Regions from separate parts of the Streptomyces sp. 8N706 genome, predicted to be linked through region 1. Evidence: riboswitches for the same ligand, from Rfam matches in the RefSeq annotation. Region 1 holds a riboswitch; the other holds the start of a gene.

Region 1 (15,388 bases):
CCCACGTGCGGGGGAAGTGGGTCATCTGGACGGGCGCAGTCGGCATGACAGCCGTCTCTTCAAGGAGGACGCTTCCGACATGAAGGCCGTCGTGATGGCCGGTGGCGAAGGCACACGCCTGCGCCCCATGACCTCGAGCATGCCCAAGCCGCTCCTGCCTGTGGTCAACAGGCCGATCATGGAGCATGTGCTCAGGCTGCTCAAGCGGCACGGGCTCACCGAGACCGTGGTGACCGTCCAATTTCTCGCCTCCCTCGTCAAGAACTACTTCGGTGACGGTGAGGAACTCGGTATGGAGCTCACCTACGCCAACGAGGAGAAGCCACTCGGCACTGCCGGGAGTGTCAAGAACGCAGAGGAAGCGCTGAAGGATGATTCCTTCCTCGTCATTTCCGGCGATGCTCTCACCGATTTCGACCTCACCGAGCTGATTAATTTCCACAAGGAAAAGGGTGCACTCGTCACGGTATGCCTGACGCGTGTGCCCAACCCGCTGGAATTCGGCATCACCATCGTGGACGAGAACGGGAAGGTCGAGCGGTTCCTGGAGAAACCCACCTGGGGCCAGGTCTTCTCCGACACGGTCAACACGGGGATCTATGTGATGGAGCCGGAGGTCTTCGATTACTTCGAGCCCGGTGTCTCCGTTGACTGGTCCGGTGATGTCTTCCCCCAGCTGATGAAGGAAGGCAAGCCGATCTACGGCTATATCGCCGAGGGGTACTGGGAGGACGTCGGTACGCACGAGAGCTACGTCAAGGCCCAGGCGGACGTGCTCGAAGGCAAGGTCGACGTGGACATCGACGGGTTCGAGATCTCGCCCGGCGTATGGGTCGCCGAAGGGGCCGAGGTCCACCCCGACGCCGTACTGCGCGGCCCGCTGTACATCGGCGACTACGCGAAGGTCGAGGCCGACGCCGAAGTCCGCGAGGACACCGTCGTGGGGTCCAACGTGGTCGTGAAGAGCGGCGCGTTCCTCCACAAAGCCGTGGTCCACGACAACGTCTATATCGGCCAGCAGAGCAATCTGCGCGGATGCGTCATCGGGAAGAACACCGACATCATGCGGGCCGCCCGCATCGAGGACGGTGCGGTCATCGGTGACGAGTGTCTGGTCGGCGAAGAATCGATCGTGCAGGGCAATGTGCGTGTCTATCCCTTCAAGACCATCGAAGCGGGCGCGTTCGTCAACACCTCCGTGATCTGGGAGTCGCGCGGGCAGGCCCATCTGTTCGGGACGCGAGGAGTCTCCGGAATCCTCAACGTGGAGATCACCCCCGAGCTCGCCGTGCGTCTGGCCGGGGCCTATGCGACCACGCTGAAGAAGGGGTCGACGGTCACCACCGCGCGTGACCATTCGCGAGGCGCCCGTGCGCTCAAGCGAGCCGTCATCTCCGCCCTCCAGGCGAGCGCGATCGACGTGCGGGACCTGGAGAACGTGCCGCTGCCCGTGGCCCGCCAGCAGACCGCTCGCGGCAGCGCGGGCGGCATCATGGTCCGCACCTCACCGGGAGTCCCGGACTCCGTCGACATCATGTTCTTCGACGAGCGCGGCGCTGACCTCTCACAGGCCGGCCAGCGCAAGCTCGACAGGGTGTTCGCCCGCCAGGAGTACCGCCGTGCGTTCCCCGGGGAGATCGGCGACCTGCGCTTCCCCGCCAGCGTCTTCGACTCCTACACCGGGTCGCTGCTGCGGGCCGTGGACACGACCGGCGTCGCGGATGCCGGGCTGAAGGTCGTCGTCGACGCCTCCAACGGAAGCGCGGGCCTGGTTCTGCCCAGCCTCCTCGGAAAGCTCGGCGTCGACTCCCTCACCATCAATCCCGGCCTCGACGAATCCCGGCCCACGGAGACGGCCGACGCCCGGCGCTCCGGGCTTGTGCGGCTGGGAGAGATCGTCGCGTCCGCCCGTGCCGCCTTCGGTGTCCGCTTCGACCCCGTGGGCGAGCGTCTCTCCCTCGTGGACGAGCGCGGCCGGATCGTGGAGGACGACCGCGCGCTGCTGGTCATGCTCGACCTGGTCGCCGCGGAGCGGCGCAGCGGCCGCGTCGCCCTGCCGGTGACCACGACGAGGATCGCCGAGCAGGTCGCGGCGTACCACGGCACACAGGTCGAGTGGACGACGACATCACCCGACGACCTCACCCGCGTCGGTCGGGCCGATGAGACGATCTTCGGTGGCGACGGGCGCGGCGGCTTCATCGTCCCCGAGTTCAGCAGCGTCTTCGACGGTACGGCGGCCTTCGTCCGGCTGATCGGCCTGGTGGCGCGTACGCAGCTGACGCTCAGTCAGATCGATGCCCGTATTCCACGGGCTCACGTCCAGCGCCGGGACCTGGCCACTCCCTGGGCGGTCAAGGGCCTGGTCATGCGCAGCGTGGTGGAGGCGGCCGGCGACCGGTCCGTCGACACCACCGACGGCGTGCGGGTCGTCGAGGCGGACGGCCGCTGGGTGATGGTGCTGCCCGACCCGTCCGAGGCCGTCACTCATCTGTGGGCCGAAGGCCCGGACGACGCCTCGGCCCAGGCGCTCCTCGACGAGTGGGCCGCGGTGGTCGACGGCGCCGGTCGCTGAGGCTCCCGGGCCTCCGGAGACGGTGGGGCACCGCGGGAGCGGTGCCCCACAGCGGCGCGCCGGGTGGGGCCATTCGGCGGTAGCGGCTGCGACGTGCGACGATGTGCGGCATGTCGCAGCAGCACCCCGTTCGGAGCAACGCTTCGCCACCCTCGCGTCCCGACGCCTCCATGTCGCTGCTGACCAATGTGATGGACCACAGTCTGGACGACGGGTACGTCGAAGCGGCGGCCCGGCGCAGTGCCGGGAACGGCAAGGGGCTGCCGAAGACACTGCGGGCCAAGCTCGGGCTCGCCGCGGGTCTCGTGCTCGCCGCCGCCGTGGTGACCGTAGGAGCCGTGCAGGCGCAGATATCGGCTCCGGCCCTCGCCAAGGAGCGACAGGAACTCATCGACCGCATCGACGCGGAGACGTCGGCGGTCGACAAGCTCCAGGACAATGTGGACACGCTGCGGGAGGATGTCGGCGCCCGCCAGCGCCAGGCCCTGGAGCGGCACGGCGGTCAGCGGGGGCAGCTCGTGAGTCTGCTCGCCGGTGCCACCGAGGTTCATGGGCCCGGTGTGAAGCTGGTGGTCAATGACGCCAAGGGGACCGGCGGGAGCGGTGACGGGCCCCGGGAGAGCAGCGGGTTCTCCGACACCGGGCGGGTGCGGGACCGGGACCTGCAGCGGGTCGTCAACGGTCTGTGGGAGTCCGGGGCGGAGGCGATCGCCGTCAACGGCCAGCGGTTGACATCCCTGTCGGCGATCAGGGCCGCGGGTGACGCCATACTGGTCGACAACAAACCGCTGGTCCCGCCGTACACGCTGCTCGCGGTGGGGGACGGGCAGCGGCTGGCGACCACGTTCCAGGACAGTGCAGACGGGCAGTACCTGCATGTCCTGCAGGAGAACTACGGCGTCCGCGCGAGCATTTCGGCGCAGAACGAGGTCCGGTTGCCCGCCGCACCCAGCTTGATCGTACGTTACGCAAAGCCGGAAGCCGGGGGCGCGGGCAGCAGCGCCAACGACACAGGGAAGGGCACATCGTGATCGCCGTACTGGGCCTCGTCGTGGGAGTCGTGGTGGGACTGCTGGTCCGGCCCGAGGTGCCGGCGGTGGTGGAGCCCTATCTGCCGATCGCCGTCGTCGCGGCGCTGGACGCCGTCTTCGGAGGTCTTCGGGCCATGCTGGACGGCATCTTCGACGACAAGGTCTTCGTCGTGTCCTTCCTCTCCAACGTGGTTGTCGCCGCGCTGATCGTCTTCCTCGGTGACAAGCTCGGCGTCGGCGCTCAGTTGTCCACCGGCGTCGTCGTCGTGCTCGGCATCCGTATCTTCTCCAACGCTGCCGCCATCCGTCGGCACGTGTTCCGGGCGTGAGGCCGATGAGCAACGACGAGACGCCCAAGACCCCGGAAACGCCGGAGACGCCGGAGACTCCCGTGTCTCCCGAAGGCCGGGAGACAGGGAAGACACCGGAGACACCGGAGACGCCGGAGATCCGCGAGGCACCCAAGACACCCGGTAGCCGCGCGGCGCCCGGTGGCGCGCCGAGGCCTCCCGAGCCGCAGAAGCCCGCCCAACGGCCGGACGCGGAAGGGCCGGGGCCGAAGGAGCAGCCGGAACCGCCGAAGCCGGACGCCCCCAAGTCCCCCGAGCCCGAGGACGGGACCAGGCAGGAGGGACCGGAGCCCGAGGAGGAACCCGAGGGCCCTGCCGACGCTCCGCTCACGGGCCGCGGCCGGCTTGCCGCGGGTCTCTGGCCGCCACGGGTCACCCGCGCCCAACTGATCGTCGCCCTCCTGCTGTTCGTCCTCGGCCTCGGCCTGGCCATCCAGGTCCGCTCCACCAGCGACAACAGCGCCCTGCGCGGTGCCCGCCAGGAGGACCTCGTACGGATCCTCGACGAACTCGACGACCGCACGCAGCGCCTGGAGGACGAGAAGCGCCGCCTGGAGAATCAGCGCACCGAGCTGGAGAACAGCTCCGACCAGGCGGAGGAGGCCCGTAAGCAGACCGTTCAGAAGGAGCAGCAGCTCGGCATCCTCGCGGGGACGGTCCCCGCTCAGGGGCCGGGTATCAACGTGACCGTGAGCGACGCCAAGCGCGCCGTCCAGGCGGACATGTTGCTCGACGCGATCCAGGAGCTGCGGGCCGCCGGGGCGGAAGCCATCCAGATCAACGGTGTACGGGTCGTGGCCGACACCTACTTCTCGGACGTGGCGGCAGGCGTGCGGGTCGACGGGAAGAGGATCGCGCAGCCGTATCGTTTCAAGGTCATCGGCAAGCCGCAGGATCTGGAACCGGCGCTGAACATCCCTGGTGGGGTGGTGCAGACTCTGGAGAAGGAGCAGGCCACGGTGGCCGTCGCCCGGGCGCAGAAGATCGTTGTGAACGCCTTGCGACCGGTGAAGCAGCCTGACTACGCTCGGTCGTCATCGCAGTGACCGGGCTGTGCATGGGCGGCGTACGGCGGGGGCAGGAGGTTGCGGGGGGTCGGCGCGCCACAGACATGGTGTGTGGTGGAAACTGTCCGGGGGTCACGGACGTTGTGTTGATGTCCGGGTCGGCCGGAGTGTGCAGCGAGGGTTCATCCTGCCCCACGGGCGGGTCTGTTTCGGTCAAGGGGAATCGCCCGTGAAGTTGTTTGCAAAGTTGTTCGGTAAGAGCGCACGCGAAGACGGTGGCAGTGCTACGGCTCGTCATCGCGCGGGGCGCACCGCGGACGAGAGCGCCGAGGGTGAGGAGCGCCCGCTGTTCCGCGACGAGGTCGAGGGGGCCGGGGGCGACATTCCGGGTGGTCAGGGCGCGTCTTCTGTTGACCCTGCGGTGCCCGGGCGCATAGGTTTCCAGGAACCATCAGCCTCAAGTACGGGTGGAGGGTTCGCGGCTTTGCCTGTTTGTACGAGGTGCGGACACCGGAACGCCGAGTCCAGTCGGTTCTGTTCCAACTGTGGAGCGCCGCTGCGCCCCGGAGCGCAGCCCGAGCGTTCCTCCGAGACGACATCGACCATTTCGATCTCCGGTCTCGAGGCGTACGAGGCGGAGGCCACGGGCCAGGCCGCGCCGCCGCTGTCCCCCGAGGCGCAGGCCGCTGTCGACGCGCTGCCGCTGGGCTCCGCGTTGCTGGTGGTCCGTCGCGGGCCGAACGCGGGCAGCCGCTTCCTGCTGGACGGCGATCTGACCACGGCCGGCCGCCACCCGCAGAGCGACATCTTCCTCGATGACGTGACCGTGTCCCGTCGGCATGTGGAGTTCCGCCGCGGGCAGGACGGCGGCTTCACCGTCGCCGACGTCGGCAGTCTGAACGGCACCTATGTCAATCGGGAGCGGATCGACTCGCTCGCGCTCGCCAACGGCGACGAGGTGCAGATCGGCAAGTACCGACTGGTCTTCTACGCGAGCCAGCGGGGCATCTGACCCGTCAGGGAAGGGGTCATGCACCAGACACCGTCGGGCGGTGCCGGTTCCGGCACCGCCACCGCGGCAGGCAGGCTGATGAGCATCGGCGCGGTGCTGGCCCGGCTGCGCGACGAGTTCCCCGAGATCACCATCTCCAAGATCCGCTTCTTGGAGGCGGAGGGCCTGGTCGAGCCACGTCGCACGCCCTCCGGATACCGCAAGTTCACGCCGGATGACGTCGAGCGGCTCGCGTCCGTTCTGCGCCTGCAGCGGGACCACTACCTGCCGCTGAAGGTCATCCGGGAGCACCTCGACGCGCTGGCCCGCGGTGAGCGGGTGCAGCTCCCGGCCCCCGGAGGCTCCCGTGAGCCGCTGCTCGACGGTGCGCCGGAGACGGACGTCGAGGCGCCCACGGCCGCCCGTATCGGCCGCGCGGAGCTCCTTGCCGCCGCGGAGGTGGAGGAGGGCGAGCTCGCGGAGTGGGAGTCGTACGGTCTGATCGGGCCGCAGGAGGACGGCGGCTATGACATCGAGGCGGTCCCGGTCGCGAAGCTGGTCGCCGAACTCGGCCGTTTCGGTTTGGAGCCGCGGCATCTGCGGGTGATGAAGGCGGCGGCCGACCGCGAGGCAGGCCTGGTCGAGCAGGTGGTGGCCCCGCTCAGGCGGCACCGCAACCCGCAGACGAGGAATCACGCGGAAAAGACCGCACGGGAGCTCGCGACCCTGTCCGTGCGGCTCCACGCGGCCCTGGTCCAGTCGGCGCTGCGGACCCGTCTGTACTGATGAAGGGGTGCCCGACTACCCAAACCGGCCGGGCACGTCCTAGGGTTACTGTGTGAACGAGCTCGATGTCGTGGGTGTCCGGGTGGAAATGCCCTCCAACCAACCGATCGTGCTCCTGCGTGAAGTGGGAGGCGACCGCTACCTCCCCATCTGGATCGGGCCTGGGGAGGCGACCGCGATCGCCTTCGCCCAGCAGGGCATGGCCCCCGCCCGTCCCCTGACGCACGACCTGTTCAAGGACGTGCTCGAAGCGGTCGGCCAGCAGCTCACCGAGGTCCGGATCACGGACCTGCGGGAAGGCGTGTTCTACGCCGAGCTGGTCTTCGCCAGTGGCGTGGAGGTCAGCGCCAGGCCGTCCGACGCCATAGCGCTGGCACTCCGCACCGGTACGCCGATCTACGGCAGCGACGGTGTGCTGGACGACGCGGGGATCGCGATTCCGGATGAGCAGGAGGACGAGGTGGAGAAGTTCCGCGAGTTCCTCGACCAGATCTCGCCCGAGGACTTCGGCTCCAGCAGCCAATGAGCCGGCTGCGCGGCGGGCGCTTCCGGCCAACCGGCTAGCCTTTCCCCGGAGGGGGCACGATAAACCACCCTCAGGGTGATTATCACTCGGCGTGCCGAGTGTGGCGATCGTTGACGCACCCCGGGTGACTGCCTACCGTCGAGAAGGCAGGTCAAGGACGGAGGGTCGGCGTGAGAAGCACCGGCAGCGGTACAGCGGCGGGCGGTCCATTTCCGCTCCACGGGGGTGCGGCAGCCCCCGCCCCCGGGCACACCGCCGCGGCACCGGCCGAGGCACCCCGCGAACCGTCCGAGGGGATCGGCTACCGCGGGCCCACCGCCTGCGCGGCGGCCGGCATCACCTACCGCCAACTGGACTACTGGGCACGCACCGGGCTGGTGGAGCCGAGCGTGCGGCCCGCGTACGGCTCCGGTACGCAGCGGCTCTACAGCTTCCGGGACGTCGTCGTTCTGAAGATCGTGAAGCGCTTCCTGGACACCGGCGTCTCCCTGCAGAACATCCGTGCCGCGGTCCAGCACCTGCGTGCCCGCGAGCGCGCCGACCTCGCCCAGATGACGCTGATGAGCGATGGCGCGACGGTCTACGAGTGCTCCTCCCCGGACGACGTCGTGAGCCTCCTCCAGGGCGGTCAGGGCATCTTCGGCATCGCCGTCGGCGTGGTGTGGCGGGATGTGGAGAACGCCCTGTCCCAGCTGCACGGGGAGCGGGTCGAGACCGGTGAGACGCTGATCGGGCACAACCCCGCGGACGAACTCGCCCGCCGCCGCAATCGCGCCGTCTGAACCCGCCACGCCGCCCCGGGGCGAATGTCAGTGCCATAGGGCAGCATCGGTGGTGTGAGAGGCGCACCGACCATCCTCCATCTCGACATGGATGCCTTCTACGCTGCCGTGGAGCAGGCCTCCAAGCCGAGCCTGCGCGGCAAGCCGGTGGTCGTCGGAGGACTCGGTCCGCGCGGGGTCGTGGCCACGGCGTCGTACGAGGCGCGGGTCTTCGGGGTGCACTCGGCCATGGCCATGGGACAGGCCCGCAGGCTGTGCCCCAACGCCGCCTATCTCGCCCCCCGATTCGGGCTGTACCGCCGGGTCAGCGACGCGGTCATGGAGCTGCTGCACGGGCTCTCGCCGCTCGTCGAGCCGCTGAGCCTGGACGAGGCGTTCGTGGACCTGGAGGCGGGCGGGCAGGCGGCCTCGGCCGCCGAGGCCCGTGCGGTCGCGGAGCGGCTGCGGGCCGAGATCCGGGCGGTGACCGGGCTCAGCGGTTCGGTGGGTCTGGCCGGGTCCAAGATGGTGGCCAAGATCGCCTCGGAGGAGGCCAAGCCGGACGGTCTTGTGCTGATCACGCCGGGCAGCGAGCGCGAGATGCTGGCTCCGATGACGGTCCGCACACTTCCCGGTGTCGGGCCCGCCACCGCCGAGCATCTGCGCCGGGCCGGCATCCACACCGTCGGCGAGATCGTGGAGGCGGGCGAGGACGAACTCGTACGGCTGCTGGGCAAGGCGCACGGCAGCTCGCTGCACTCGATGGCGAGCGGCCGCGACGACCGACCCGTGGTCGCGGAGCGGGACGCCAAGTCGGTCTCGGTGGAGGACACCTTCGATGTCGATCTGCACGACCGGGCACAGGTGCGGGCGCAGGTCGGGCGGCTGGCGGACCGCTGTGTGCAGCGTCTGCGCTCCGCCGGGCGCTCCGGACGCACGGTGGTCCTCAAGGTCCGTCGGTACGACTTCTCCACCCTGACCCGCTCCGAGACCCTCCGGGGGCCCACCGACGAACCGGCGGTCATCCGGGAGGCGGCGGGGCGCCTCCTCGAGTCCGTGGACACCACGGGCGGTGTGCGGCTGCTGGGTGTCGGGGTGACGGGGCTGGCGGACTTCACCCAGGAGGACCTCTTCGCGCAGGCGGCAACGGCGCAGGCGGCGACCGGGCGGCCGGCGACCGGGCAGGCTTCGTCCGCGGAGGCGGCAGCGGCTGCGGAGAGCGTTCTGGGGGGCCCTGAGCCGGACGAGGGCGCTCATCATCCCGCGCCGCCCCCTCCGCCGGGCGCGGAGGAAGCCGCGCCGGAGCAGGCTCGCCGATGGGTGCCGGGCCATGACGTACGCCACGCGGAGCTCGGCAGCGGCTGGGTGCAGGGCAGCGGGGTCGGGCGGGTCACCGTACGGTTCGAGCAGCCGTGGTCGGCGCCCGGACGGGTGCGCACCTTCCCCGTGGACGACCCCGCCCTGGAGCCGTCCGAGCCCTTGCCCCTGGTGCCGGACCCGGCGCGGGACGATCAGTCGTCGTTGCCCGCGATACGCCCGAAGTCCTGGTCATCGGAGCCCGGCTCGTCGCCCGGGGCCGTCGCGTCCAGACCGTAGTGGTGGTAGAGCTGCAACTCCTGCTCCGGGGAGAGGTGCCGGCCCACCCCGAAATCAGGGGCATCCTTGATCAGTGCCCGGCGGTACGGAACGCGCAGGGTGTCGTCGATGACCTCGCTGGGCTCCAGGGGCACGAAGGCGTCGCGGCCGAACAGGCCGGTGCGCACCGCCGCCCACTCCGGACGGCCCGTCGCGTCGTCCAGATACACCTCGTCCACGGTGCCGATCTTCGCACCGTCGAGGTCGAAAGCCTTGCGGCCGATCAGGCTCCGCGGATCGATATCGGTCTGCACGATTCCTCCAACTGCTCGCGGATCCCCTGGAGACAACGAAAGGCCACATCGTGCCCCCCGGCCACTCGAACGACCTGGGCGGAGGTCCACTGGTACGCTGGCAAACGGCTGCAGACCCCGTGCGGGAGAGTCCTCCACCAGCAATCGGAGGCGCCGAAGGAGCAAATCCTCCCCGGAATCTCTCAGGCACCCGTACCGCACGGACGAGGTCACTCTGGAAAGCAGGGCGGGCATCGGCCGTGTATGCGCCGGAACCCCTCCTCACCGACGGTGAAAGCCGGGCCGCCCCGTGCGGGCCGGTGAAGCTCTCAGGTCGAGATGACAGAGGGGGAGGCCATCCGGGTACCCGCCGTGGTGCCCCTCGCAGGTCGCGTCGACCAGGAGGCCTCCGCAGATGACCGCCAACCGCATCCCACTCTCCGAGCTGGAGCGTGGCATTCCGTTCGAGCAGCGCCATATCGGTCCCAACGGCGAGGCGCAGGCGAAGATGCTCGCCCATGTGGGCTACGGCTCACTCGACGAGCTCACGGCCGCCGCCGTGCCCGATGTGATCAAGAGCGCCGAGGCCCTCGATCTGCCGCGGGCGCGCACCGAGGCGGAGGTCCTCGCCGAGCTGCGCGGCCTGGCGGACCGCAATCAGGTGCTGACGCCGATGATCGGACTCGGCTACTACGGCACCTTCACCCCGCCGGTGATCCTTCGCAATGTCATGGAGAACCCCGCCTGGTACACGGCTTACACGCCGTACCAGCCGGAGATCTCCCAGGGCCGCCTCGAGGCGCTGCTGAACTTCCAGACGGTCGTCGCCGACCTCACCGGCCTGCCCACCTCGGGCGCCTCGCTCCTCGACGAGGGCACGGCCGCCGCCGAGGCGATGGCGCTCTCCCGCCGCGTCGGCAAGGTCAAGGAGGGGGTCTTCCTGATCGACGCCGACTGTCTGCCCCAGACCATCGCGGTCATCGAGACCCGCGCCGAACCGGCCGGTGTGGAGGTCGTCGTCGCCGATCTCTCCGACGGCGTTCCGGCGGACGTCGCCGAGCGCGGGGTATTCGGTGTGCTGCTGCAGTACCCGGGCGCCTCCGGCCGGGTCAGGGACCTCCGACCGGTGATCGAGCGGGCACACGAACTGGGGGCGATCGTCACCGTCGCCGCTGACCTCCTCGCCCTCACCCTGCTCACCTCGCCCGGCGACCTCGGCGCGGACATCGCCGTCGGCAGCAGCCAGCGCTTCGGCGTGCCCATGGGCTTCGGCGGCCCGCACGCCGGCTTCATGGCCGTACGCGAGAAGTTCGCCCGCAACCTGCCGGGCCGGCTCGTCGGCGTCTCCGTGGACGCCGACGGCAACAAGGCGTACCGGCTGGCTCTCCAGACCCGTGAGCAGCACATCCGTCGTGAGAAGGCCACGAGCAACATCTGCACCGCGCAGGTCCTGCTCGCCGTGATGGCGGGCATGTACGCCGTCCACCACGGCCCGGACGGGCTCGCGGACATCGCCCGGCGCACCCACCGCTACACCGTGCTCCTCGCCGAAGGCCTGCGGGCCGGAGGCGTCGAGATCGTGCACAGCGCGTACTTCGACACGCTGACCGCGCGTGTCCCCGGGCGTGCCGCCGAGATCGTGGCCGCCGCCCGCGAGGCCGGGGTCAACCTGCGCCAGGTCGACGCCGATCTGGTCGGCATCGCCTGTGACGAGACCACCGGCCGTGACCAGCTGGCCGCCGTGTGGGGCGCCTTCGGTGTCGCGGCGGACGTGGAGGAGCTGGACGCCGTCGTGCAGGAGACGCTGCCGGGCGCCCTGCTGCGCCACGACGACTACCTCACCCACCCGGTCTTCCACCAGCACCGCTCCGAGACGGCGATGCTGCGCTATCTGCGCCGCCTCTCCGACCGTGACTACGCGCTGGACCGCGGCATGATCCCGCTCGGCTCCTGCACGATGAAGCTCAACGCGACCGCGGAGATGGAACCGGTCACCTGGCCGCAGTTCGCGGCGCTCCACCCGTTCGCGCCCGTCGAGCAGGCCGAGGGCTACCTCACCCTCATCCACGAGCTCGAGGAGCACCTCGCCGAGGTCACCGGCTACGACACCGTTTCCCTCCAGCCGAACGCGGGCTCACAGGGCGAGCTGGCCGGACTGCTGGCCGTACGGGCGTACCACCGGGCCAACGGTGACACGCAGCGCACCGTCTGCCTCATCCCCTCCTCCGCGCACGGCACCAACGCCGCCAGCGCCGTGATGGCAGGGATGAAGGTGGTGGTGGTCAAGACCCGCGAGGACGGGGACGTCGACGTCGAGGACCTGCACGCCAAGATCGAGAAGCATGGCCACGAGCTGGCCGTACTGATGGTCACCTACCCCTCCACGCACGGCGTGTTCGAGGAGCACATCACCGACGTCTGCGCGGCCGTGCACGACGCGGGCGGCCAGGTGTACGTGGACGGCGCCAACCTCAACGCGCTGGTGGGACTGGCCAAGCCGGGCCGGTTCGGCTCGGACGTCTCGCATCTGAACCTGCACAAGACCTTCTGCATCCCGCACGGCGGTGGCGGCCCCGGCGTCGGCCCCGTCGCCGTGCGGGCGCATCTCGCGCCGTACCTGCCGAACCACCCGCTCCAGCCGGCCGCCGGTCCGGAGACGGGTGTGGGCCCGATTTCCGCCGCTCCGTGGGGATCCGCGGGCATCCTGCCGATCTCCTGGGCGTACGTCCGGCTGATGGGCGCCGAGGGGCTGCGGAGGGCCACCCAGATGGCCGTTCTCGGCGCCAACTACATCGCCAAGCGCCTCGAGCCGCACTACCCGGTGCTCTACACCGGCCCGAACGGGCTGGTCGCCCATGAGTGCATCGTCGACCTGCGTCCGCTCACCAAGGCGACGGGGGTGAGCGTCGACGATGTCGCCAAGCGGCTGATCGACTACGGGTTCCACGCTCCGACGATGTCGTTCCCGGTGGCCGGGACGCTGATGATCGAGCCGACGGAGAGCGAGGACCTCACCGAGCTGGACCGCTTCTGCGAGGCGATGATCGCGATACGGGCCGAGATCGATCGGGTCGGCTCGGGGGAGTGGCCCGCGGATGACAACCCGCTGCGCAACGCCCCGCACACCGCGGCCGCGCTGAGTGACGGGTGGGAGCGTCCGTACAGCCGTGAGACGGCGGTCTTCCCGGCCGGAGTCCCGGCGGCGGACAAGTACTGGCCGCCGGTGCGGCGGATCGACGGGGCCTTCGGCGACCGTAATCTGGTCTGCTCATGCCCGCCGGTGGAGGAGTACGACGACTGACGCGGCCGTCCTTGCGCGGACTACGTCGGGGCCGGTTCGGCGGACTGCGCCGGGCCGGCCCCGTCGTGTTCCCGGTGGTCGTGCCGTTCCCCGGTGGTGCGTGGCGTGCCGCGGGTCAGGCGGCGGTCACCACCCGCTCGCTGCCGAGCGGTCGGTGCGGGTTGATGATCTTGCCATCCGGCAGCAGCTCCCCGGTGTCCTCGAAGAGCAGGACGCCGTTGCACAGCAGGCTCCAGCCCTGCTCCGGGTGGTGCGCCACGGGATGGGCGGCCTCCCGGTCGGCGGAGTCGGCGGTCGGGCAGGGAGGCTGGTGCTGGCACATGGTCGGGTTCTTTCGCTGCGGTGTGGTCGATGCCCTGGGGCTCGATGGGTTCATGGTGCCGTCCCCCGTATCGGTCGGTCGTCCCAGTGTTGCCCCACGGACGGGATTCCGCAGGGATTTCCCAGGAGCTGTCCTTACTGCTTGATGACGCATCACCCGCGCGGACGGTTCAGCACAAGGGGGCAGTCACTTCGGGTGGTTGCGGATAGCCGGTCCGAGCTAGTTGTACCGCGTCGGCCAAGGTGCACCCCGCTGGCTGCCCTGGCACGGCCTTCCCCCAGCCGCGTTGCCGATCGGCCGAGCACACGCCCTCCCTGCCTTCGGTGTGGGACCCCAGAGGCCGGTCCGGCGCCTTGCGGCCGGCCGCGTCAGGTCACCTCGCTACCGGGCGCACCGCGGCTGACGGGCACTGGTCCGCACGGGTGGGGACCGGCGGCAGCACTGCGCCCCGCGGCCGCCGGGCCGCGGGGCGCACCATGCCGTGCGTCGGTGAGAAGTCAGGCCGGGGACGCCATGCCCATCAACGGGGGCGGTGCGAGCCGGAGGGTCAGCACGGGCAGCAGGTCGGCGACCCGGTGCGTCCGGTGCGCCGCGATGCCGGGCGGCGCCGGGGCGAGCGGCACCAGAAGATCGCTCGGCGCGGGCCGGCCCTTGGTGGGGTCAGCGGCCGCGTCCCCGTGCAGCCACAGCGTGAGCATGTAGAGCTCGGGTACGGACAGCAGCCGGGGCTGGTACGGCGCCGTCAAGGCCTCCGCCTGCCGTAGCGCCAGTTCCGTGGAGGCGACGTAGGGCCCCTCGAAGAAGTGTGAGAACGCCCAGCCGTCCGGGGTGAGCATGGTCTCGGCCGCCGCCACCGCCCGGTCGCCGCTGCGGATCAGGAAGCGCCAGCCCGTGAGCCGGGTGCGCGGGGTGCCGCCCCGGGTGGTGACGCGGTCCAGGACATGGACGGGCAGCGGGAGGTCGGGACTGAGCGGGCCGGGCAGGGTCCGCAGGGCGGGAGTACGCGGATCGCGGACGGCGGTGGGGGAACCGAGGGCCGCGAGGGCGCTGCGCAGGGCGGGCTTGGGTGCCGGGGGGACATGCAGCGGCATGGTGGGTCGCCTCTCACTTCGGAGACACGTGGAGCGGGGCAGATGCGGACGGCGGTGTCAGCAAGCGAGGTCAGAGGGGGCCGGAGAACTCGAATACCGGCGGCGCACACTCTCTGCCTCGTTCGCAAAGTTTATACGACATGTGTTCACGTGGTGTTTCGTCTAGCTGACGCGGGTATTGCGGGCAAGGTCGTAATCGGTCTTTACTGCGAGTGGGTTACACCCATTCTGTCCGCCTGGCCCGGTCCGCTGCCTTGTGTTATGCCCCGAGAACGGTAGGCCGATTCCCGTCGGCGTTTTTCACGACAGCAATGCGCCGGGCCCGGGACGCCACGCTATGCCGATGGAATGTGCCGCACGGAGTGTAGGGAGCAGCTTACTGGGCATGCGGTGTCCGCCGGGCGTTATCGATCACATTGCCTGGGCATCATCGACCGTGACACCGGCGGCTCCTGCGCCGCGGGCGACCCACTCGAGGAGGGACGCTTCGATGGGGGAGAAGGTCGAGGCAGGCGGGTTCGACCTGTCCGATCGGCAGCACTACCGCCGTAAGTTGCAGCAGTGCCTCGAGGCGCTGGAGCGGCTGCTGAAGGAGCGACGGTTCGACCGGCCGAAGAATTTGATGGGCCTGGAGATCGAGCTGAATCTCGCGGGTGACGACGGGATGCCGCGGATGATGAATGCAGAAGTCCTGGAGCGCATCTCCAGCGGAGATTTCCAGACCGAACTGGGGCAGTTCAACCTTGAAGTGAACATCGTGCCGCACCGGCTGTCCGGCC
Region 2 (15,388 bases), on a different contig from region 1:
CCCTTGACCGCGAGATTGTCCGACTCCGTGCCACCCGCGGTGAACACCACCTCGCTGGGGCGGGCGCCGAGCGCCGCGGCGAGGCATTCACGCGACTCCTCGACCGTACGGCGGGCCCGTCTCCCGGCCGCGTGCAGCGAGGAGGCGTTGCCGGTGACGGCAAGCTGGGCGGTCATCGCCTGCACCGCCTCCGGGAGCATGGGGGTGGTGGCGGCGTGGTCGAGGTAGGCCATGGTGCCCCCGATTCTACGAGCCGGGCTCCCGCCCCCGTACGGCACGTACCAGCCGTGGAACCGACGCGGTGCCGGAGCGGACCGGACCGCGCTCCCGCGAGGTCCCGGCCCGCGGCCGGGCGGGCTCAGACCGGCAGGGCCCGCGCCAGTTGGCGGGACTGGGCCACCAGACGGTCCTGGCTGTCCCAGACCTCGGCGTCCTCCTCCAGGAAGCCGCCCGCGAGGTTGCGGGTGCTGATCGCGATCCGCAGCGGACCCGGGGCGGGGCGGCAGCGGACATGGACGGTGAGTTCGGTGGTGGGAACCCAGCCCATGAGGCCGAGTTCGAAGGCCGTCGGCGGCAGGGCGTCGACGGCGAGCAGCAGGGAGAGCGGGTCGGCGTCACGGCCGTCGGCGAGTCCGAACCAGGCACGCATCTCGCCGCGCCCGGAGGGGGCCCCGACGGCCCAGCCGGCGGTGGCCGGGTCGAGGCGCAGGTCGAGGCGGTCGGTGATGGCGCTGCTGCCGGGGATGAGGGCCGCGTCGGGGGCGGCGTCCGCGCCGAGGCAGTGCTCGTAGGGCGGGATGGCCGGCGGCTTCGCCGTCGTCCGGACGTCGTCGGGGAGGTCGTCGAGGTCGCCGTAGTGGGCGGTCACACGGATGCGTTCGACCTCACTGCCGTCCTCGTTCCGCTGGATCAGGGAGGCCGATCCGGTGGACAGGGTGCGGCCGGTGCGCACGGTCTCCGTACGTACCTCGGCCGGGCCGGGGCGGGAGGCCGTCAGATAGTGCGCGGTGATGGTGAAGGGGTCCGGGTGCGGCAGCGCCTCGCCGAGGGCCCGGCCGAGGATGGCCAGAAGGTAGCCGCCGTTGACGGCCTCGATGATGGTCCAGCCCTCGGACAGCTGGGCGTCGTAGAGGCCGGGCCCGCGGCGGACGACAGCCGTGTCGCGGTCGAACTCGCTGTTCCCGATGGTCGCCGGTGCCGGCTGTTCCGTCTGTGCTGCGCGCGCCGGCTGTGCTGCCCGCGGCGTCTGTGCTGCCTGTGCCATGAGCTGCACGGTACACCGAAGAAGTTACCGACCGGTAGCCCTGTCCGGGCCCTCCCGGACGTCCTCGTTCCGGTTACTGCCGGACCGCCCCGGCCGGCCGGCTCCGGACCGCAGGTCAGAGGTCCTCGGCCGTCGAGGAACGCCGGTGCCAGGCCCTGGGGGCGCGCCAGCCGTAGCGCATGGCGAGAAGCCGGAGCACGAACGCTGTCACCGCGGCGGCGGCGCTGGTGACCCCGCTCAGCGCCTCGAACTGGATGAGCAGGGCGGCCATCGTGGAGCCCACGATGGCCGGTACGGCGTAGAGGTCACGGTCCCAGCGCAGCAGCGAGGGCACCTCGTTGGCGAGGACGTCGCGCACCACACCACCGCCCGCCGCGGTGACCAGGCCCAGGACCGCGGACTGGGTGAGCCCGAGCCCGTAGTCGTGCGCCTTGGTGGTGCCCGCCACGCAGAAGAGCCCGAGCCCGGCGGCGTCGAAGACGTTCACCGCGCCATTGATCCGTTCGACGTGCGGGTGGAGGAAGAAGACGCACGCGGTCGCCACCAGGGGCATCAGGAGATAGCCCAGGTCGGTGAAGGCGGCAGGGGGTACGGCCCCGATGACCAGATCACGGAACACCCCTCCGCCCAGCGCCGTGGCCTCGGCGAGCACCGCGATGCCGAACACATCGAAGTTCTTGCGTACGGCGAGCAGCGCACCGGAGATCGCGAAGACGAAGATTCCGGCGAGGTCGAGCGAGTGCTGGACGGAGGAGGCGTACAGATCGGTGGTGAGCACCCGGCAATTCTGCCGGGCCCGCTCCCCTGCTCCTCACTCCCCGCTTTCCTTGCTCACGCCCTCCCCCTTGCCGGTCTTGCCCACATTGCTCATGGCCGCCGTGCCCGCGGCGCCCGGCAGCGGAGTGTCGGCCGGCGCCTGGTCCGGGGCGTTCTCCGGGTGGTGGCAGGCCACCTGGTGTCCCGTCTTGAGCGGGAGCAGCGGCGGCTCCTGCCGCTCGCACACCTCGGTCGCCTTCCAGCAGCGGGTGTGGAAGCGGCAGCCGGACGGCGGCGAGATGGGCGAGGGGACATCGCCCTTGAGGAGGATGCGGTTGCGCTCGGTGCGCCGCTTGGGGTCGGGCACGGGCACCGCGGACATCAGGGCGTTGGTGTACGGGTGCATCGGTGCCTCGTACAGCGAGGCCCGGTCGGCGAGCTCCACGATCTTGCCGAGGTACATCACCGCGATCCGATCGGACACATGCCGGATGACCGAGAGATCGTGCGCGATGATCACATACGTCAGACCCAGCTCCTGCTGGAGGTCGTCCAGCAGATTGACCACCTGCGCCTGGATCGACACATCCAGCGCCGAGACCGGCTCGTCCGCGACGACGAGCTTCGGCTTGAGCGCCAGCGCCCGGGCGATGCCGATGCGCTGCCGCTGGCCGCCGGAGAACTCGTGCGGATAGCGGTTGTAGTGCTCGGGACTGAGGCCGACCAGTTCCAGCAGTTCCTGGACGGTCTTCTTCAACCCGCCCTCGGGCTCCACGCCCTGGAGCCTGAAGGGTGCCCCGACGATCGTGCCGACCGTGTGCCGCGGGTTCAGCGACGAGTAGGGGTCCTGGAAGATCATCTGGACGTCGCGGCGCATCGGCCGCATCGTGCCGACACCCAAGTGGGTGATGTCCCGGCCCTCGAACTCGATGGTGCCACCGGTGGGTTCGAGCAGCCGGGTGATCAGCCGGCCCATGGTCGACTTGCCGCAGCCGGACTCGCCCACCACACCCAGGGTCTCCCCCGGCCGTACGTCGAAGCTGATGCCGTCCACGGCCTGCACGGCACCGACCTGGCGGCGCAGCACGCCCTTGGTGATCGGGAAATGCTTGACCAGCCCGTCCACCTTGAGGAGGGGCGCGGAGTCGGCGCCCTCCTGCTGCTTCGGAATCGTCACGTTCTCCTCAGGCACGGCAGCCTGGTCCTTAGCGGTCACAGCTTCGGCGCAATCTCTTCGGTCCAGATCCGCGTCCGTTCCTCCTGCGTCATATGACAGGCGGAGAAGTGCCCGCTGCCGACCTCGCGCAGTACGGGCACCTGGGTGCGGGTGAGGTTGTCCTTGGGGACGTCGGCGTACGGGCAGCGGGGGTGGAAGGCACAGCCGTCCGGCACGTTGATCAGGCTCGGCGGGGTGCCCTTGACCGGGATCAGCCGGTCGGTCTGCTCGCGGTCGATCCGCGGCATCGAGCCCAGCAGGCCCCAGGTGTACGGATGCTGCGGCCCGGTGAAGACCTTCTCGGCCGAACCGCGCTCCACACAGCGGCCGCCGTACATCACCATGATGTCGTCGGCGAGCTCGGCCACCACCCCCAGGTCGTGGGTGATGATGACGACCGCGGAGCCGAACTCCTTCTGCAGGTCGCGGATGAGGTCGAGGATCTGCGCCTGGACGGTGACGTCCAGGGCCGTCGTCGGCTCGTCCGCGATCAGCAGCTCGGGGTTGTTGACCAGCGCCATCGCGATCATCGCGCGCTGGCGCATACCGCCGGAGAACTGGTGCGGGTAGTCGTTGACCCGCTTCGACGGCTCGGGGATGCCGACCCGGTCGAGCATCTCGACGGCACGCCTCTTGGCGGTCTTCCTGTCGGCCTTGTGGTGCACCCGGTACGCCTCGGTGATCTGCGCGCCGATCGTGTAGTACGGATGCAGGGCGGTCAGCGGGTCCTGGAAGATCATCGCCATCTTCCGGCCGCGCAGCCGCCGTACGTGGTCCGGGTCGGCGGCGACCAGCTCCTCGCCGTCCAGCCACACCTCGCCGGAGATCCTCGCCCGTGCCGAGCGGTGCAGGCCCATCACCCCGAGCGAGGTGACGGACTTCCCCGAACCCGACTCACCGACGATGCCCAGGGTCTTGCCGCGGTGCACATCGAAGCTGACGCCGTCGACGGACTTCACCAGGCCGTCGTCGGTGTCGAAGTGGATGCGCAGGTCACGGACGGAGAGAAAGGCCTCGGAGGAGGGGACGGGCCGGTCGGCCACCGGCTCGCTCACGGCCGCGGCCGGAGCCGGGGCGTCGGACGACGCCGCCTCGGCCGGCTGCTGCTTCTTGTCGAGCTCGCTCACGAGTACCTCACCCTGGGGTCGATGGCGGCGTACACCAGGTCCACCAGCAGATTGCAGAAGACGATGAAGAAGGCGGCGACCAACGTCACGCCCATGACGATCGGCAGGTCGGCGTCCTTGACGGCCTGGACGGCGTAGGCGCCCATGCCCTGGAAGGAGAAGACCTGTTCGGTGATGACCGCGCCGCCGAGGAGGAGACCGAAGTCCATACCGAAGATGGTGACGATGGGGGTGAGGGCGGCCCGCAGGCCGTGCTTGGCGACGACCTTGGATTCCTTGATGCCCTTGGCCCGCGCGGTGCGGATGTAGTCCTCGCCCATGGTCTCGAGCATGCCCGCGCGGGTGAGCCGGGCGTAGAGAGCGGAGTAGAGGAACGCCAGCGAGCACCAGGGGATGAGCAGGTTCCAGGCCCACTCCGCCGGACTCTCGGAGAACGGCACGTAGTTGATGCCGTCCTCCCAGAGAGGCACCTGCACGGTGAAGACCGCGAGGCCGAGCATGCCCGTGAAGAAGATCGGGAGCGAGACGCCCGCCAGGGCCACCGTCATCGCCAGCCGGTCGAAGAACGAGCCCTTCCGGAGCGCCGAGAGCACACCGATGGCCACACCGGAGATCAGCCAGATCACGGCGGCACCGATGGCCAGCGAGAAGGTGATCGGAATACGCTCGGTGAGCTCGGGCCAGACCTCGACATGGTCCTTGAAGGAGTAACCGAAGCACGGGGCGTGGCACACCGACGCCTCGGGACCGAAGTGGTAGGTCGCCCCGGAGACGATCGCCTTGATGAAGTCCCAGTACTGCAGAACGATCGGCTGGTCCAGGCCGAGGTTCTTCTTGACCGCCGCGATGGACTCGGGGTTGGCGTCCTTGCCGACGTACTGGGTGGCGAGTTGGTCGACCGTCTGTCCGCCTAGTCTGGGGACGAGGAAGAAGATCGCGAAGGTGACTGCGCTGACCACCAGCAGCAGCAGCACCGCGGCGAACACGCGTCGGATGATGTACGCAGCCACAGCCGAGCGGCGCCGGGTCCGCCGGACCGGGGATCTTCCCGGCCCGGCGGACACCGGTGCCTTCACCTGCCTTTCAGGATTACAGGGGTTCGGGGGTTGCCCCCCGGGGATGTACCAGCCGTTTACGGATGAGTCGCGCCTACTTGGCGGAGCCGATCAGCAGGTAGTCGTACATCCCGAGGTACGCCTGGGTGACCGTGACGTTGGTCGCGGACTCCGGGCGGTACAGCAGGTTCTTGCGGTAGATCAGCGGCACGGCCGACGCGTTCTCCATGACCATCTTGTCGACCTCGCCCCACGCCTTGGTGCGCTTGGCGTCGTCGGTCTCGGCGATACCGTCGGCCAGCGCCTTGTTGATCTTCGGGTCGTCCAGCTCCATCAGGTTGTTGCCACCCGACGGCTTGATGGCCGAGCCGTTGACGATCTGGTCCAGGAAGCCGAAGCCGGTCGGCCAGTCGGCGCCCCACGCCATCATCATCAGCCCGATCTTGTGCTCGTGCACATAGCTCGGCACACCGGCGAAGTTGGCGAAGTACTTGCCCGAGGGGAACTGCTGGATCTTGGCGGTGACACCGATCTTCTTGAGCGAAGCCTGGACGGCGGTGGCCATCTGGACCTCGTCGGGGCGGTCGGAGCGCGCCGTCAGGGTGGTGTTGAAGCCGTTCGGCTTACCGCACTTCTTCAGGTGCTCCTTGGCCTTGGCCACGTCACCCTTGTTGCCCGGGGTCTTGTAGAGGTCGAACTTGCTGTAGCCGTTGACCGACGGCGGGAGCAGCGTGGAGGCCACATCGCCCTTGGCGTCGCCGCCGAGCGCCTGCTGCACCGAGGCCTTGTCGATGCCGTACTGGACGGCCTTGCGGCACTCGGCGTTGTCGAACGGCTTCACCTTGGTCGACATCGCCATGTACGAGGTGGCACCGGCGTACGGGTTGTCGGTGTTCTTCTTCTCGCTGGGCTTCGACAGGACCTTCGGCTGGGTCTTGGTCTGCAGACCGGTACCGGCGGCGTCCACCGTGATGTCATCGCTCATCAGGTGCTGGTCGACCGTGGTCGGGTTGACCTTGAACTTGATGGTGATCTTGTCCGCGAGCGCCTTGCGGACCGGGTCCGTCTTCGCGTCCCACTCCGGGTTGCGTACCAGGGTCGCGCTCCGGCCCTCGTTGTAGGACTGGAACTTGTACGGCCCCGAGGACACGATGTGCTTCACATACTCCGCGCCCTTGTCCTTCGCCTGCGGCACGGGGGCCGTCTGGGAGAAGGTCGCCAGGTAGTCGAAGTCCGCGAACGGCTTGCTCAGCTTGAACACGATCGTGCTGTCGTCGGGGGTCTCAATGGACTTGATCCCCTCCTTCGACTTGTCCTTGTAGGGACCCTTGTACTTGTCGCCGCCCTCGAGATACGCCTTGAAGTAGGTCGGGCCGTGCGACAGCGCCTCCGGGGCGAAGTTGCTGCGCTCGATCGCGTACTTCACGTCCTTGGACGTCACCGGGGTGCCGTCCTCGAACTTCACGCCCTTGCGGAGCTTGTACGTCCAGGTCTTGGCGTCCGCACTCGGCTTGCCGAGGGACTCGGCCAGGTCCGGGACGACCTCCAGTCCCTCCTTGCCCGCGGCCGGCTTGAAGCTGGTGAGGCTGCGCCCGTAGAGCCGGGAGAAGTTCTGGACCCAGCCGTAGTAGGTGTTGCCCGGGTCCAGCGAGTCCGGCACATCCGAGTGCTCGAAGGTGACCGAGCCGCCCTTCTTGTCCGACTCGTTGACGATGGAGTCGAGCGCGGCGTCCGCCGAGGCGTTCCCGCCCTTGCCGTCACCGTCCTTCGAGCCGCCGCAAGCGGACGCGCTGAGCGCCAGCACGATGGCTGTCGCCAGGACAGCTGTCGCTTTCTTGGTCTTCATCCTGAGGAAAGCCCCCTCAATCGATTGGTACGGCGCGGTACGCAGGTCGGCCGTCGTTACTTGCTGCGAGGGTCGAGGGCGTCTCGCAGCCCGTCACCCAGCAGGTTGAATGCCAGCACGGTGACGAAGATCGCCATGCCGGGCACGATCATGTACTGCAGATCGACCTCGTACAGGTCCACCGCACTGGTGAGCATGCCGCCCCACGAGGCCTGCGGAGGCGCGATACCGACACCGAGGAAGCTCAGCGCGGCCTCGAACAGGATGTTGGTCGGGATCAGCAGCGTCGAGTAGACGAGGATCGGCGCCACCAGGTTGGGGAGCAGCTCCCGGAAGAGGATGAACGGACCGCGGGCCCCGAGGCTCCGCGACGCCTCCACGAACTCCCGCTCCCGCAGGCTGAGGGTCTGTGCGCGCACGATCCGGCCCATGTAGGGCCAGTTGAAGAATCCGATCACGAAGATCAGCACGCTGATGCGCAGCGGCAGGCCCTCCAGTCCGAAGGCACCGTCCTGCAGCGCCGCGGAGATGGAGATCGCGAAGAGCAGCAGCGGGAAGGCCAGGAAGGTGTCCATCATCCGGCTGATCACGCTGTCGACCCAGCCACCGTAGTAACCGGCGATCACACCCAGGACCGTCCCGATCGCAACGGAGAGCAGCGTGGCGCCCGCGGCGACCAGCAGCGACACCCAGGAGCCCTCGATGATGCGGGCGAGCAGGTCCCGGCCGAGGCCGGGCTCCACACCGAGCGGGTGGTCCCAACTCATACCGCCCCACCCGCCCTTGGGGGCGAGGAGCTGCGGGTCGACGAGGTCCTGGTGGAGCTCGTTCGGGTCCAGCCCGAAGATCGACTGAATCGGCTTGGACAGCACGGCGAGAAGGACCAGGAGCAGCACCACGATGCCGCCGGCGACCGCCACCTTGTCCCGCTTGAAGCGCATCCAGGCGATCTGACCGAGCGAACGGCCCTGGATCTGGCTCTTCTTGACCCCGGTGAGGACAGCCTCGGGCTGTGCCTCGGCTTCCGCCCCGGTGGTCTCGATCGGTGCGGTCACGGTGCGTTTGACCCCTCTCGACCGGCGGTGGCCGGCCCACGCGTGCCGCTGTAGCGGCCTGTTCACATCACTGGTGCGTCGTAACTGGTGGTTCTGGTTCGTGAAGTGCGGACGTCGCACCTCCCGCCGGCCTCCGCACATCGCGCGTAGACCGCAGGAGAGCAACGGCCCGGCGAACGTGAGTCTTCATCGCGTTTGCGATCACCCGCCAGACCTCCCCGGGAATGGATGCGCAACTGTGATGCAGCCTGGGGTCTTCCGTTATACGGACAGCCGCTGCGGCTGAGCGGATCGGCGGTCCGCCGTGCCCGGCCGGGAAGAGGAGGACAAAACGGTCCGGAATTCCAGGATTTGGCAAAGAGGAGGGGGCGCTCGCCCCCGACGGCCATGTGTTTGCGCAACCGCGTCCATATGCCGGAACGCGTTTCCCAGGACTGCCACGGGTACGGTCAGCGCGTTCGGTCGGGGGATCCGGGCCGGAACGCGGCTTTGCGGCCCGGAAGTCCGGGGTGAGTACGCGGCCTTCCCTCCGTCCCGAGGCCCGGGCCGGAACGCGGCTTTCCGGCCCGGAAGTCCGGGGTCGGTGCGCGGCCTTCCCTCCGTCCGGAAGCCCGGGCCGCACCCCGTTCTCCTCCGGAGAGTCCGGGCACCACGAGGCAGTACAAGGCAGTACGAGGCAGTACGAGGCTTATCGCCCCGCCCTGAGGCCGGGTCAGTACGCGCGCGGAGCCGTACCCGGCTGCCAGCCCGGGGAGGCGGGAGCCCCGGCGGAACGGGGTAGGGGGTAGCCGTACCCCGGGGCGGGGGCCGCGGGCGCCGGCGGCGCACCCGCGCCGTACCCGTCACGGTCGAAGAAGGGGCGCGCGTTCGCCCGCAGCCACAGGGCCACGGGGTCGTAGTCGTCGGACATCGCCACCGTCGACACCGGCAGCCCGTCCGGGACCGCTCCGATCGACTGCTGCATCATCACCCGCACCGAATCCACGGCCTGCGGGCTCGTGTCGTACAGATCCAGGCCGATGGCGAGATACGGCGCTCCCAGGGCCGGTTGCACCCACGCACGGCGCAACGCCCGGACGGCGGGGGTGCGATGGGCGTTCTGCGTCAGCAGGGCGTAGAACTGGGGGATCTCGATGGTCGGTTCGGAGAGCCGCAGGGGCCCCGCGGGCAGCCGGTCCAGGCCTCCGGCGATGCGGCGCAGATCGGCCCAGGGGATGCCGACGCCGCCGCCCGGGGCGTGCGGGTTCAGCCAGAGGCCCCAGCGGTCGGGGTAGAGGGCGGTGGCGACGTCCCAGCCGGTGACGACTTCGTGCGCGCGGTTCCAGCCACTGGCGGCGAGCTCCTGGGCGGAGGTGACGCAGGGTGCGTAGCCCAGGCCGTCGACCTCCATGTTCCCGTACTGGGCGTCCGGTGCTCCCGGTCGGCCGTGCCAGAGCAGCATCCAGATGCGGCCCTCGGCGAGGGCGTGCAGCAGCGCCTCGTAGGCGTCGTACCGCCCGGGTGTCACCTGCCGCAGCGTCTCCTCGACGGCCCCGGCCGCCGCTGCGCTGGCTCCCGCGCTCACCTGACTCCGCCCCTTCTTCCGGCCTTTCGGCACCTTTTCAGGGCACATCGGTGCACCCCGCCCGGTCATGCAACCAGCTTACGAGTCCCTCGTCGCCGGTCTTGGTGTGCTACCGGCGGTACGTGCGGGTCGTGCTCAGCGGTCCGCGGTGTGGAACGGGCGCACCCGCTCCAGCATCCAGTAGCCGACCGGATCCTGCGCGATGTCCAGCAGTACCAGTTGTACGGGCCAGGGCACCGGGACCGCGCCGAGCGCGCGTCCGAGCGCCTCCATCACCGCGGCCCGGTCCTCGGGTTCACAGCGGATGAGTTCGACACCGACGAAGAGCGCGGGGGCGTCGCCCTCGACGCTGGCGAGGGCGCGGCGGGCGGTGCGGACCAGCCCGGTGACGGCGAACTCCCCGGCGGCGGCGGCGAGGAAGTCGACGGGTTCGGCCTGCCAGTCCGGTTCGAACATCCGCACCCGGCCGCCGCTGGTGGGGCCGTCGAGCTCGGTGCGGCCCGCCCGGCACAGCTCGGCGACCGCGGGCGGCGGCAGCGGGACGCCGACCGCGCCACCGGGATTGACGGCGATACCCAGCTGCGGCGGCAGTCCGCGGGCGAACTCACGGGCGGGCGCGATGGTGAAGGACATATGGGAGCCGACGACCTGGAGGAACTGCTGCTCGGAGCTGAAGACCGGGACGTACGCGGCGCCTTCGATCTCCATGGTCGGCAGGTCCAGGTCCCGGCTCTCACGGCTGCCGCCGTTCGGCAGCGGCACCCAGACATGACTGCGGCCGAGCACCTCGACCAGCCGGGCTCCGGCGCCGGGGACACCGAGCGAGGCGGCGAGCACCTCCTCGAGTTCATTGCCCGGGAAACCGGCCGGGGGAATCCCGCCGGCAGGCATGGAATAGCCGTGCTGCTCCGTCATGCTCATCGGGCCCCACCAACCCCGTCTCGTCCGAACTGCACACGCACCTTAACGGCTGGCTGTCCCGCTGCTCCCCGGGGCGTCCCGAATCTGTGACACGGCCCCGCGCACTCCGGACGTAGTGGGCAAATCAACGGGGCCGGACTCCGTATCCTCCCGCCTGATTCCTCCGTACGCCCGGTACCGCTGCCCGTCCGCACGGCGCCGTCCGTCCGCACGGCTCGGCCCGCGGTCCTTCCGTACGGCGGGATCCGGCAGCGGCGGGGTCCGCGCGCTCACTCGAAGGCGATACCGCTCAGGGCACTCGCCGTACCGCGGTCCAGCAGCACGGCTGAGGCACAGCCGCGCGGCGGTTGTCCGCTCTCCATGTCCCCGACGAGCCGCCCCACCGCACGCCGGTGCCGCCCGAAGGCGTACCCGGAGACGCCCCGTCCGCGCGACGCCTGGCCCTCCAGGGCGGTCTCCGGCGGTACATCCAGCAGTGCCAGATGCAGGGACCGCCCCCGGCGGCGGGCGTCGCGCGCCAGCCAGCGGCGCACCCACGCGAGACTGCCGCAGTCGTGCACCACGACGCTGTCGCCGGAGCGCAGCGCCCGGCGCAGCCCGGCGTAGTGGGCCAGGCGGACCAGGGGGCGGTAGAGGGCGTACGGCAGCAGCGTCGGCGCCCGGTGCTCCCAGCGGTCCCGGGTATCCTGCGAGTCGATCCGGCGTACGGCCCCTCCGCGGCGGTCCAGCGCGGCGGCCGCCCGTTTGATCAAGGTGCTCTTGCCGCTCCCCGGGAGCCCGGAGACGACGACCACGTCACCGGCCGGGTAGCGCAGCTCGCTCACCCGCCGGCCCCGCAGATCCGTGGTCGGCCCGCGCCGCCCCGGCCTGACGACCGCCGACGTGGGCGGCGCCGCCTGCGGGGGGACGGCGCCGAACCCGGCGGCCCCTGTTGTCGCACACGCTCCGTGCCTCTGCACCGTGATCGTCCTCCTAGGTCCGGTCACTGCGGCAGTTTCAAGAAAAGGTAATGCCATACAACCGCGTCACCCTCACCTGAACGGCCCGAATGTGTCACAGCCATGCAATGATGTGCCCCGCAAACTCCATACCGGCCGCTTGTAACCCGCGCGGGAGAGTCCCCGGACCGGCAGTGAGCCGGGCGCCGGGGCGCCGAAGGAGCAAGTCCTCCCTTGAATCTCTCAGGCCCCGTACCGCGCGGGCGAGGCACATCTGAAAAGCGGGCCGCCGCGGTGCGGCTCCACCCAAGGTGCAAGCCGTAACCCCTCTGCGGGGTCGTGGCGAACCTCTCAGGTTCCGATGACAGATGGGGAGGCTGTGTTCATGTCGACAGAGCCTCACCACCCCTGCCCGGGAGCCTGAAGATGACCGATTCCCCACGCCGTACCTCCCTCGACGCGCTGCATCGCAGGCTCGGGGCGACCATGACCGACTTCGCCGGCTGGGACATGCCGCTGCGCTACGGCAGTGAGCGCGAGGAGCATCTGGCGGTCCGCACCCGCGCCGGCCTCTTCGACCTCTCCCACATGGGCGAGATCACCCTGACCGGCCCCCAGGCCGGTGAGCTGCTCGACTACGCGCTCGTCGGCCATCTCTCCGCGCTCGCCCCCGGCCGCGCCCGCTACACCATGATCTGCGACGCCGAGGGCGGCATCCTCGACGACCTGATCGTCTACCGGCTCGCCGACGAAGAGTTCATGGTGGTGGCCAACGCCTCCAACGCGCAGGTCGTCCTGGACGCGCTCACCGAGCGTGCCGGGGGCTTCGACGCGGCCGTCCGCGACGACCGGGAGGCGTACGCGCTGCTCGCCGTCCAGGGTCCGGAGTCCCCCGGCATTCTCGCGTCGCTGACCGACGCCGACCTGGACGGGCTGAAGTACTACGCGGGTCTGCCCGGGACCGTCGCCGGTGTGCCCGCGCTGATCGCCCGTACCGGTTACACCGGCGAGGACGGCTTCGAGCTCTTCGTCGCGCCCGGGGACGCCGAGACGCTGTGGCAGGCGCTGACCGAGGCGGGCCGGGACGCCGGCCTGGTCCCCTGCGGACTGTCCTGCCGCGACACACTGCGGCTGGAGGCGGGCATGCCGCTGTACGGGCATGAGCTCACCCGGTCCACCACGCCCTTCGACGCGGGGCTGGGCCGGGTCGTGAAGTTCGAGAAGACCACCAACGACGGCCGCTTCGTCGGGCGCGAGGCCCTGGAGGCCGCCGCGAAGCGGGCCGGGGAGGCCCCGCCGCGCACGCTGGTCGGCCTGGTCGCCGAGGGCCGCCGGGTCCCGCGCGCCGGATACCCGGTCGTCTCCACCGGTTCCGGCACCGTCATCGGCGAGGTGACCTCGGGCGCTCCGTCCCCGACGCTGGGCCGGCCGATCGCCATCGCGTATGTGGACGCGGCTCACGCCGAGCCCGGCACCGGGGGCGTGGCGGTCGACATCCGGGGCAGCCACGAGCCGTACGAGGTCGTCGCGCTGCCGTTCTACAAGCGCCGGCGCTGAGACCTTCCACCAGGGCTGGGCGCCGACTTCCCCAAAGGGCCGGCGCCGACGCCCGGAAGCCACCGCTGACGGGCTCGGAGGACGCTTCTGTCACGTTGCTCTCGTCACGCCCGTCCCACCTGTCAAGACCCCGTATCCGAGCACGCCCCCGCATCCAGGAGAATCAGGTCATGAGCAACCCCCAGCAGCTGCGCTACAGCAAGGAGCACGAGTGGCTCACCGCCGCCGAGGACGGTGTGTCGACCGTGGGCATCACCGCGCACGCCGCCGACGCGCTCGGTGATGTCGTCTACGTCCAGCTCCCGGAGGTCGGCGACGCCGTCACCGCGGGCGAGCCCTGTGGCGAGCTGGAGTCGACCAAGTCCGTCAGCGACCTGTACGCCCCGGTGTCCGGCGAGGTCACCGAGGTGAACCAGGACGTCGTGGACGACCCCGCGCTGGTGAATTCCGCCCCCTTCGAGGGCGGCTGGCTGTTCAAGGTGAGGGTCAGCGACGAGCCGTCGGACCTGCTGTCCGCCGACGAGTACACCGCCTTCACCGGCAACTGACCCCCGCCCCGCGCCCCACCTGAATGGGATCCTGATGTCGCTTCTCAACCAGTCCCTGCACGAGCTCGACCCGGACGTCGCCGCGGCCGTCGACGCCGAGCTGCACCGCCAGCAGTCCACCCTCGAGATGATCGCCTCGGAGAACTTCGCTCCGGCCGCCGTCCTCGAGGCGCAGGGCTCGGTGCTCACCAACAAGTACGCCGAGGGGTACCCCGGCCGCCGCTACTACGGCGGCTGTGAGCACGTCGACGTCGTGGAGCAGCTGGCGATCGACCGGATCAAGGCGCTGTTCGGGGCCGAGCACGCCAACGTCCAGCCGCACTCCGGAGCGCAGGCGAACGCCGCCGCGATGTTCGCCCTGCTCTCCCCCGGTGACACCATCCTGGGTCTGAACCTCGCCCACGGGGGGCACCTGACCCACGGCATGAAGATCAACTTCTCCGGCAAGCTCTACACCGTCGCCGCGTACCACGTGGACGAGAAGACCAACCAGGTCGACATGGACGAGGTCGAGCGCCTGGCCAAGGAGCACCGGCCGAAGCTGATCATCGCGGGCTGGTCCGCCTACCCCCGCCAGCTGGACTTCGCGGCGTTCCGGAGGATCGCCGACGAGGTCGGCGCGTACCTCATGGTCGACATGGCGCACTTCGCGGGCCTGGTGGCCGCGGGCCTGCACCCGAGCCCGGTGCCGCACGCCCATGTCGTCACCACCACCACCCACAAGACCCTCGGCGGCCCCCGCGGCGGTGTCATCCTCTCCACCGCCGAACTGGCGAAGAAGATCAACTCCGCGGTCTTCCCCGGCCAGCAGGGCGGCCCGCTGGAGCACGTCATCGCGGCGAAGGCCGTGGCCTTCAAGGTGGCGGCCTCGGAGGAGTTCAAGGAGCGCCAGCACCGCACCCTGGAGGGCGCGCGGATCCTCGCCGAGCGCCTGACCCGCTCCGACGTCACCGAGGCCGGTGTCTCCGTGCTGTCCGGCGGCACGGATGTGCATCTGGTCCTGGTGGACCTGCGTAACTCCGAGCTGGACGGGCAGCAGGCCGAGGACCGCCTCCACGAGGTCGGCATCACGGTCAACCGCAACGCCATCCCGAACGACCCGCGGCCCCCGATGGTCACCTCGGGCCTGCGGATCGGCACCCCGGCGCTGGCCACCCGCGGCTTCGGGGAGGCGGACTTCACCGAGGTCGCGGACATCATCGCCGAGGCGCTGAAGCCCGCCTACGACGCACAGGCGCTGAAGGAGCGGGTGACGGCCCTGGCCGAGAAGCACCCGCTGTACCCCGGCCTGACGAAGTAGCCGGACGGCGGGCGGGAGTACCGGCATCGGACGGATGCCGTGCCCCGCCCGCCGCCGCCCGCGTACCACCCACGAGCAGACAAGGGAGTCCGCCACCGTGGCCATCTCCGTCTTCGACCTCTTCTCCATCGGCATCGGGCCGTCGAGCTCCCACACGGTCGGGCCCATGCGCGCGGCGCGGATCTTCGCGGGCCGTCTGAAGCGGGACGGGCTCCTCGCGCAGACGGCATCGGTACGGGCG

The links. Region 1 has a riboswitch for glycine ahead of gcvP (aminomethyl-transferring glycine dehydrogenase). Riboswitches for the same ligand answer to the same signal wherever they lie in the genome.
Region 2: another riboswitch for glycine. It lies ahead of gcvT (glycine cleavage system aminomethyltransferase GcvT); the one in region 1 lies ahead of gcvP (aminomethyl-transferring glycine dehydrogenase).

What each region holds. Positions count from the first base shown of each region.
Region 1 is NZ_JBQQBW010000033.1:54,493-69,880, reverse strand. It holds gene ACTWQE_RS15185 (sugar phosphate nucleotidyltransferase) at 80-2,575, shown strand; gene ACTWQE_RS15180 (DUF881 domain-containing protein) at 2,686-3,606, shown strand; gene ACTWQE_RS15175 (small basic family protein) at 3,603-3,935, shown strand; gene ACTWQE_RS15170 (DUF881 domain-containing protein) at 3,941-5,002, shown strand; gene ACTWQE_RS15165 (FHA domain-containing protein) at 5,073-5,975, shown strand; gene ftsR (transcriptional regulator FtsR) at 5,994-6,740, shown strand; gene ACTWQE_RS15155 (bifunctional nuclease family protein) at 6,793-7,266, shown strand; gene ACTWQE_RS15150 (MerR family transcriptional regulator) at 7,437-8,048, shown strand; gene ACTWQE_RS15145 (DNA polymerase IV) at 8,103-9,623, shown strand; gene ACTWQE_RS15140 (PRC-barrel domain-containing protein) at 9,539-9,916, opposite strand; glycine riboswitch at 10,029-10,124, shown strand; gene gcvP (aminomethyl-transferring glycine dehydrogenase) at 10,311-13,196, shown strand; gene ACTWQE_RS15130 (DUF5999 family protein) at 13,312-13,518, opposite strand; gene ACTWQE_RS15125 (hypothetical protein) at 14,016-14,609, opposite strand; gene ACTWQE_RS15120 (glutamate-cysteine ligase family protein) at 15,100-15,388, shown strand, end outside.
Region 2 is NZ_JBQQBW010000058.1:13,929-29,316, reverse strand. It holds gene ACTWQE_RS21280 (cysteine desulfurase family protein) at 1-233, opposite strand, end outside; gene ACTWQE_RS21275 (thioesterase family protein) at 359-1,264, opposite strand; gene ACTWQE_RS21270 (trimeric intracellular cation channel family protein) at 1,380-2,042, opposite strand; gene ACTWQE_RS21265 (ABC transporter ATP-binding protein) at 2,076-3,197, opposite strand; gene ACTWQE_RS21260 (ABC transporter ATP-binding protein) at 3,233-4,291, opposite strand; gene ACTWQE_RS21255 (ABC transporter permease) at 4,360-5,373, opposite strand; gene ACTWQE_RS21250 (ABC transporter substrate-binding protein) at 5,513-7,264, opposite strand; gene ACTWQE_RS21245 (ABC transporter permease) at 7,321-8,319, opposite strand; gene ACTWQE_RS21240 (enhanced serine sensitivity protein SseB C-terminal domain-containing protein) at 9,032-9,883, opposite strand; gene ACTWQE_RS21235 (enhanced serine sensitivity protein SseB) at 10,019-10,804, opposite strand; gene ACTWQE_RS21230 (AAA family ATPase) at 11,074-11,769, opposite strand; glycine riboswitch at 11,905-12,010, shown strand; glycine riboswitch at 12,011-12,120, shown strand; gene gcvT (glycine cleavage system aminomethyltransferase GcvT) at 12,169-13,299, shown strand; gene gcvH (glycine cleavage system protein GcvH) at 13,470-13,847, shown strand; gene glyA (serine hydroxymethyltransferase) at 13,882-15,147, shown strand; gene ACTWQE_RS21210 (L-serine ammonia-lyase) at 15,245-15,388, shown strand, end outside.